One region of the Brevundimonas sp. C43 genome, then DNA from elsewhere that is predicted to be linked to it. Evidence: predicted binding sites of a transcription regulator. Region 1 holds the regulator's gene; the other holds the start of a gene.

Region 1 (4,196 bases):
GCCCTGGACGGCGACGCCGACCGGCTGATCATCTGCGACGAGATGGGTCGGGTCGTGGACGGCGATCAGATCATGGCCCTGGTCGGGCTGGACTGGGCCAGGCGCGGCCTCCTGACCGGGGGCGGCGTGGTGGCCACCGTCATGTCCAATCTGGGGCTGGAGCGTAAACTGAAGTCCGAAGGCCTGACGCTGGAGCGGACCAAGGTCGGCGACCGCTATGTCATGGAACGGATGCGCGAAGGCGGCTTCAATATCGGCGGCGAGCAGTCGGGCCACATCATCCTGCACGACCACGCCACGACCGGAGACGGCCTGATGGCGGCGCTGCAGGTGCTGGCCGTCCTGGTGGAATCCGGCAAGCCGATGAGCGAACTGGCGCGCCAGTTCGATCCCGTTCCGCAAAAGCTGGAGAACGTCCGTTTCACCGCCGACAAGCCGCTGGAGACCGACACGGTCAAGGCCGCCATCGCCGAGGCCGAAGCGGCCCTGAGCGGTCAGGGACGGCTGCTGGTCCGTCCCTCGGGCACGGAAAAGCTGATCCGCGTCATGGCCGAGGGCGACGACGAGGCGCTGGTCAAGCGGGTGGTGGCCGATGTGGCGGGCGCGGTGCGCTCAGCCTGACCGTCGCTAGTTCCGGCACTCCGCCGGCGGATCACCGTCACCCTGCCATAGCTTACAAGACCGCTCGATCTCACCCTGGATGAGGGCGCAGGGGTTTGAGGCATTGCAGGGAGGGCGGGTCGCGGGGCTGACACGGATGCAGCGTTCAACCAGTCGCGCGGCGGCTGCGGAACCGATGGCGTCGCGACAGTTTTGCACCTCGCCGGCCTTCATGTCCCAAGCTTCCGGTATTGTGGTCCGCGATTGCTCTGGATCAGGCGCTGACGCAGCTTCAGCTGGCGGCTGTGCAGGCGCTGGCTGTGGCTCAGTCTTTTCTGAAACAGGTTTTTGAGCTTGCGTCGATGGCTCAGCGTCCGCCTGCAGCGGCACCGCGTCGATCACATCAGCGTTCGCCACTGGATCGTCGGACGCCGACTTCTGGTTCGGGCCGGCCGGCTGGCAGGCCGCCAGAAAGGCGCAGGCGGCGAGCGAAAGCCATTGAGGTCGACGCATGGGCATATCTCCGGTCAGGATCAACCGGGCGACGATGCCCGGCCGCGCCCCGAGGTGAAACCCCCTTATCGCTTCATCGCCGCCAGGGCCGCCTTCTGCAGGGCGAACAGTTCGGTGCAGCCGATCTCGGCCAGTGAGAAAAGCCGGTCGAACTCGGGGCGCGAGAAACCGCGCTTCTCGCCGGTGGCCTGGACCTCGACGATCTGGCCCGAACCGGTCAGGACGAAATTCGAATCCGCCTCGGCCTCGGAATCCTCTTCGTAATCGAGGTCCAGCACCGGCACGCCGTCACAGACACCGCACGACACAGCCGCTACCTGATCCGTGATCGGATCGGCCTTCAGCACGCCCTCGTCGCGCAGATAATTAAGCGCCAGGCTCATGGCGACCCAGGCGCCGGTGATCGACGCCGTGCGGGTGCCGCCGTCGGCCTGGATGACGTCGCAGTCGATCAGCACCTGACGTTCGCCAAGCGCCTTCAGGTCCACCACGGCGCGCAGGGAGCGACCGATCAATCGCTGAATCTCTTGTGTGCGGCCCGACTGTTTGCCCGCGGCGGCTTCACGACGGCCGCGCGTGTGGGTGGCGCGGGGCAGCATGCCGTATTCGGCGGTCACCCATCCCTGCCCCGAGTTGCGCATCCAGCCCGGCACCTTGTCCTCGATCGATGCGGTCACCAGCACCTTGGTGTTGCCGAAGCTGATCAGGCACGAGCCCTCGGCATAGCGGTTGACGCCGGTCTCGATGGTGACGGGACGCAGTTGATCGTCGGTGCGTTGCGAATGGCGCATGGGAAGGGTCCTTGGAAGTCTGACCTTGGAAGCTGTGGCGGCGGTGCTTATCCTGAAACCGTGAGCCTGTATGCCCCGAAAAACCCGCCGTTCGACGCCGGCCCATCCCCGAATCTGGCCCTCGCGGGTCTGGCGGGGCTGGATGCTCGGGCGCGCGACATCTTCCGTCGTATCGTGGAATCCTATTTGGAGACCGGCGAGCCGGTCGGGTCGCGGACCCTGTCGCTGGGCGGCATCGCCCTGTCGCCCGCCTCGATCCGCAACACCATGCAGGATCTGACCCTCGCGGGCCTTTTGGCGGCGCCCCACACCTCGGCCGGGCGCATCCCGACCCATGCGGGCCTTCGCCTGTTCGTGGACGGCCTGCTTGAGGTCGGCGACCTGACCAAGGAAGAGCGTCGCGAGATCGATGGGCGGCTCGCCGGGCGCGGCCGGAACTTCGAGGCGGCGCTGGATGAAGCCTCGAACCTGCTGTCGGGCCTGGCCGGCGGCGCAGGCGTCGTCTCCAGTCCGGTCCGTGATTCCGGCGTCAAACATGTCGAGTTCGTCGCCCTGGGCGGCGATCAGGCCCTGGCGGTCATCGTCGCTGACGACGGCACGGTCGAAAACCGCATCATGACCCTGTCGGCCGGCGTCACGCCCTCGACTCTAGTCGAGGCCTCCAACTTCCTGAACGCCCGCCTGCGCGGCCGCCCCTTCGCCGACGCCCGGCGCGAGATGACGCAAGAGCTGGAAATCGCACGGCGCGAACTGGACCAGACCGCCGCCCGCCTGGTCGAGGACGGATTCGCTGCGTGGTCCGGCGGGCAGGATCGGGAGCGCGCCCTGATCGTGCGGGGTCGCGCCAACCTGCTTCAGGACCGGGAAGGCCTGGCCGATCTAGAGCGGGTCCGCGTCCTTTTCGATGATCTGGAGCAAAAGGAACAGTTGATCGGCCTGCTGGACGGGGTCGACGCGGCGCAGGGCGTGCGCATTTTCATCGGCGCAGAGACACGGTTGTTTTCACTTTCGGGTTCCGCCGTGATCGCGGCGCCCTATATGAGCGGCCGACAGCGGGTTCTGGGCGCCATCGGCGTGATAGGCCCTGCAAGACTGAACTACGCCCGTGTCATTCCGTTGGTGGACTATACCGCCCGGGTGCTGGGCCGGATGCTGGACGGGAACGACAAGTGAGCGACAAGCCCTTTAACGACGAACTGAACGCCGTGGACGCCGACATGGCCGAAACCAACGCCGAACACGGCCTGGACGCCCATCCGTCAGACGATCTGGCGCCGCTGGACGCCGTGATCGCCGAGCGTGACGAATGGAAGGACCGCGCCCTGCGCGTCGCCGCCGAGATGGAGAATCTCAAGCGCCGCTCGGAGACGCAGCAGAACGACGCCCGCGCCTTCGCCATTCAACGATTCGCCAAGGACCTGCTGGGCGTCGCCGACAATCTGGAACGCGCCCTGATGGCTGCGCCCAAGGACGCCGAGGGCGCAACGGCCGGTCTGGTGACCGGGCTGGAGCTGACGCAGAAGGCTTTGCTGCAGGCCTTCGACGCCAACGGCCTGAAGCGCGTCGCGCCGGAGGCGGGCGAGGCCTTCAACCCGCATCTGCACCAGGCGATGATGGAACAGCCGTCCGAGACCGTGGCCGGCGGATCGGTGATCCAGACCATGCAGTCCGGTTTCGAACTGTTCGGCCGCACCGTCCGCCCCGCCATGGTCGTCGTCGCCGCCAAGGGATCCGGAGCGCAAGCCCCGAAGCCCTATGGCGCCGCCCCCGCCGCCGAGACCCACACCTTCGACGGCAAGGCCTGATCTACGCTTTTATAGTCTTCTCGAACGTCGCCAGCAGCTTGGACCAGCCGTCCTTGGCGTCCGCTTCCGCGTAGCTGGCGCGATAGTCGGCGTGGAAGCCATGCTGGGCGTCGGGATAGATTACGATCTGGCTGCCAGTCTGGCCGGCGCGCGCCAGGGCCTCGCGCATCCGTTCGACGCTGGCCAATGGAATGCCCTGATCCTTGCCGCCGTACAGGCCCAGCACCGGCGCCTTCAGGTCGTCGGCGATATCGACCGGCCAGGGTTGGCCCGACGACACCTGAACCGGGGTCGCATCGGCGGCGGGCGCCAGTCGGCCGTACCACGCCACGCCGGCGCCGATGGCGGCGAAGCGCGCCGCCGCCTGCCACACCACCTTGCCGCCCCAGCAGTAGCCGGTGATGCCGACCTTGCCGTCCTTGGACCACGACTGCTGGCTGGCCCATTCCAGCGTCGCTGACAGGTCGCCCATCACCTGCTCGTAGTT
Region 2 (4,196 bases), 300 kb from region 1:
TACTCTTCGGTCTGGGCGTTGAAGCCGAACGAGGACTGCTCGTTTTCCAGCACCTTGCCGACGACGATCGAGCCTTCGACGCCTGCGTTTTCCGAGATCTGACGGATCGGAGCCTGCAGGGCGCGACGGATGATGGCGATGCCGGCGTTCTGGTCGGCGTTGTCGCCCTTGACGTCGGCCAGGATCTTGGAGGCCTTCAGCAGGGCGATGCCGCCGCCCGGAACGATGCCTTCGTCAGCCGCGGCGCGCGTGGCGTTCAGGGCGTCGTCGACGCGGTCCTTCTTTTCCTTCACTTCGACTTCGGTCGAACCGCCGACGCGCAGGACTGCAACGCCGCCGGCCAGCTTGGCCAGACGTTCCTGCAGCTTTTCCTTGTCGTAGTCCGAGGTCGTGTCTTCGATCTGGCGCTTGATCTGGGCCACGCGGGCTTCGATCTCGTCCTTGCCGCCGACGCCTTCGACGATGGTGGTGTCGTCCTTGGTGATCGAGACCTTCTTGGCCTTGCCGAGCATGTCGAGCGTGACGCTCTCAAGCTTGATGCCCAGGTCTTCCGAGATGACCTGGCCGCCCGTCAGGATGGCGATGTCTTCCAGCATGGCCTTGCGGCGGTCGCCGAAGCCCGGAGCCTTAACGGCGGCGACGCGCAGGCCGCCGCGCAGCTTGTTGACGACCAGGGTCGCCAGGGCTTCGCCTTCGATGTCCTCGGCGATGATCAGCAGCGGACGGCCCGACTGAACCACAGCTTCCAGGATCGGCAGCATGGCTTGCAACGAGGTCAGCTTCTTCTCGAACAGCAGGATGAGCGGCTCTTCGAGTTGGGCCTCCATCTTGTCGGCGTTGGTGATGAAGTAGGGCGACAGGTAGCCGCGGTCGAACTGCATGCCCTCGACGACGTCGACGGTGGTGTCGGCGGTCTTGGCTTCCTCGACGGTGATGACGCCTTCGTTGCCGACCTTGGCCATCGCCTGGGCGATCAGCTCACCGATTTCGCTATCGCCATTGGCCGAGATGGTGCCGACCTGGGCGATTTCCGAGTTGTTCGAAACGGGCTTGGAGTTCGACTTGATCTCTTCCAGCACCAGGCCGACGGCCTTGTCGATGCCGCGCTTCAGATCCATCGGGTTCATGCCGGCGGCGACGGCCTTCAGGCCCTCTTGCACGATGGCCTGAGCCAGAACGGTTGCGGTGGTGGTGCCGTCGCCCGCCTTGTCGTTCGTCTTCGAAGCGACTTCGCGGATCATCTGGGCGCCCATGTTCTCGAAGGCGTCTTCCAGCTCGATCTCTTTTGCGACCGACACGCCGTCCTTGGTCGAGCGCGGGGCGCCGAAGGACTTCTGGATCACGACGTTGCGGCCCTTGGGACCCAGGGTCACCTTGACGGCGTTGGCGAGGACGTTGACGCCGCGCAGCATCTTGTCGCGCGCGTCGGTGTTGAACTGTACGATTTTAGCAGCCATGCGGGCAGCTCCTATCTATATGGATTGATTGAGGAACGTCGGACGTCGGGTGCTTAGGACAGCACGCCAAGGACGTCGGATTCCTTCATGATGATCAGGTCTTCGCCGTCGATCTTCACTTCCGTGCCCGACCACTTGCCGAACAGGATGCGGTCGCCGGCCTTCAGCTCAAGAGCATTGACCTTGCCGGTGTCGTCGCGGGCGCCAGGGCCGACGGAGACGACTTCGCCTTCCTGCGGCTTTTCCTTGGCGGTGTCGGGGATGATGATGCCACCCTTGGTCTTGGATTCTTCTTCAACGCGCTTGACCAGCACGCGGTCGCCGAGCGGACGGAACGCCATCGGACTTCTCCCTCTAGAACCCCCGGATCGGGGCGTTTTTGAAACGGTGTGCGGCGCTCTCGCGATCGCCGTTTTGGCAGCCGACCAGCGAGAGTGCTAACGCGGGCGGGAGTTAGGCAGAGGCGCTGGCATCGTCAAGCGGCGCGGCTCGATCGCCGCGCGAATTCTCTGTGACAATGAACCGAAAATGAACGCCCACCTCCGGGGTCGTTCAAACTGGGAGCGATAGAACGGTCTCAACGCTGGATGCCTTCCCGCCCCGGAAACGCAGATCGGCAAGCCAAGAAGGAGACCAAAATGTCCAAGCTGCTGAAGATTACTGCGGTCGCCGCCGCCCCCGTCGTGGCCCTGAGCCTGATGGCCGCTCCGGCTTCCGCCCAATCGCGCGATCGCGACAATACCGGCCGTAACGCCCTGATCGGCGCCGCCGTTGGCGGTCTGGCCGGCGCCATCTATGGCAACGGCGACGGCAGCTATATCGCAGGCGGCGCGCTCGCCGGCGCGGCGCTGGGCGCGGTGGCCTCCAACCGCGGCTCGGGCTGCGAATATTACCGGGGCGGCCAGTGCTACCGTAACCAGGGTCACTGGGAGCGCGAGCACGGCATCGACCGCAGCCGCTCGGGCTACGACTACCGCTACGACGGCCGCCGTTACGACTCGCGCTACGACCGCCGCGACTACCGCAATGATCGCGACTACCGCTACGACCGCCGCTGGTAAGCGTTTGACAGTCTAGATGATCGGCAGGGCCCGTCCGGCAAGGACGGGCTCTTTTCGCGTCAGCCCATCAACCGCGTCATCAGTACTGCCGTGGACGGATCCAGGTCCGCCGAGGGGCCGCCCGCGTCGACGTCCTTCAGGATCGCCTTGGCCAGGACCTTGCCCAGTTCGACGCCCCATTGGTCGAAGCTGTTGATGTCCCAGATCACGCCCTCGACGAAGGTCTTGTGCTCATACAGGGCCAGCAGCGCGCCCAGGGCCTCGGGCGTCAGCCGCTCCATGACGATGGCCGTCGACGGACGGTTGCCGGTGAAGGTGCGGTGGGACGCTAGGCGCGTCGCCTCTTCCTCCGACAGACCCTGAGCCAGACCTTCAGCCCTGGCCGCCTCGGTCGTCTTGCCCAGCATCAGGGCCTGCCCCTGGGCCAGGGCATTGGACCAGAGCGGCGATTCCGGCGCATCCGCATGCGTCCTGGCGACAATCACGAACTCCGCCGGCACGACCTCCGGCCCCTGGTGGATTTGCTGGAAGAAGGCGTGCTGCCCGTTGGTGCCCGGCTCGCCGAAGACGACGGGACAGGTCTGGCGCGTCACCGGCGTGCCGTCGCGATGCACCCGCTTGCCGTTCGACTCCATCTCCAGCTGTTGCAGGAAGGACGGCAGGCGGCGCAGGGCGTGGGCGTAGGGGGCGACGGTACGGGCGGGCCGGTTCAGGCCATCGACGTTGAACACCTGGGCCAGGGCCAGCAGGATCGGCCCATTCCGCTCCAGCGGCGCCGAGACGAAATGCGCATCCATTTCCGCCGCGCCCGCCAGCATCCGTTCGAACACGTCCCAGCCCAGGGCGATGCCGCACGACAGGCTGACCGCCGACCACAGCGAATAGCGCCCGCCGACCCAGTCCCGGAAGGCGAAGGTCCGACCGCAGCCGAAGGCGGCCGCCCTGTCCGGCGCCGCCGTCACCCCGATGAAGTGTTTCGTCATCCCCTCGGCCGGCAGCGACGCCGCCAGCCAGGCCTTGGCCGCCTCGGCATTGGCCAGGGTTTCCTGGGTCGTGAAGGTCTTGGACACGACCACGACCAGGGTGGTTTCGGGATCAAGGCCGGTCAGCGCCTCGGCCATGTCGCGCGGATCAATGTTGGCGACGAAGCGCAGATCGATGGCCGGGTCCAGCGGACGCAGCGCGTCCCACACCACGCGCGGCCCCAGGTCCGACCCGCCGATGCCGACATGGACGATCGCCTCGAACCTGCGCCCCGTCGCGCCCGCCTCGGCGCCCGATCGCACGGCGTCGGCATAGGCCTTCATGTCCGCCCGCACGGCGTCCACCTCGGCCGAGACCGGCTCGCCCAGGGCCTTGAAGTCGGCGCCCGGCGCGGCGCGCAGGGCCGGGTGCAGCACCGCCCGCCCTTCGGTCAGATTGACGGCCTCGCCGGCGAACAGGGCCGCGCGACGTCCCTCGACGTCGCTGGCGCGCGCCAGATCGAGACAGGCGTCGAAGGCTGCGCGGGTCCAGCTCTGTTTCGACAGGTCCAGATAGAGCCCCGCCGCCTCGACCGACATCCGCGCCAGCCGCTCGGGATCGGCGGCGAACTGATCCACGATCCGCGCGGAGGCGGCCTCGGCGGCGGCTTGGTCGAAGGCGGTCCAGGCGGCGTCGCGGGTCATCGTCGTCTCCA

The links. Region 1 encodes HrcA, which represses chaperone genes, less so after heat shock. Its sites were predicted from a motif close to GTTAGCANTCNNNNNNNNNGANTGCTAAC; they were not measured.
Region 2: a site for HrcA is predicted at 1,871-1,899, ahead of groES (co-chaperone GroES). Genes of this name have one in related genera too.

The regions. Positions count from the first base shown of each region.
Region 1 is NZ_CP132231.1:2,535,238-2,539,433, forward strand. Features, by position in the region: gene glmM (phosphoglucosamine mutase) at 1-621, shown strand, start outside; gene rph (ribonuclease PH) at 1,179-1,904, opposite strand; gene hrcA (heat-inducible transcriptional repressor HrcA) at 2,019-3,077, shown strand; gene grpE (nucleotide exchange factor GrpE) at 3,122-3,709, shown strand; gene Q9R14_RS12805 (dienelactone hydrolase family protein) at 3,711-4,196, opposite strand, start outside.
Region 2 is NZ_CP132231.1:2,835,368-2,839,563, reverse strand. Features, by position in the region: gene groL (chaperonin GroEL) at 1-1,457, opposite strand, end outside; gene groES (co-chaperone GroES) at 1,511-1,798, opposite strand; gene Q9R14_RS14205 (hypothetical protein) at 2,096-2,518, shown strand; gene pgi (glucose-6-phosphate isomerase) at 2,578-4,185, opposite strand.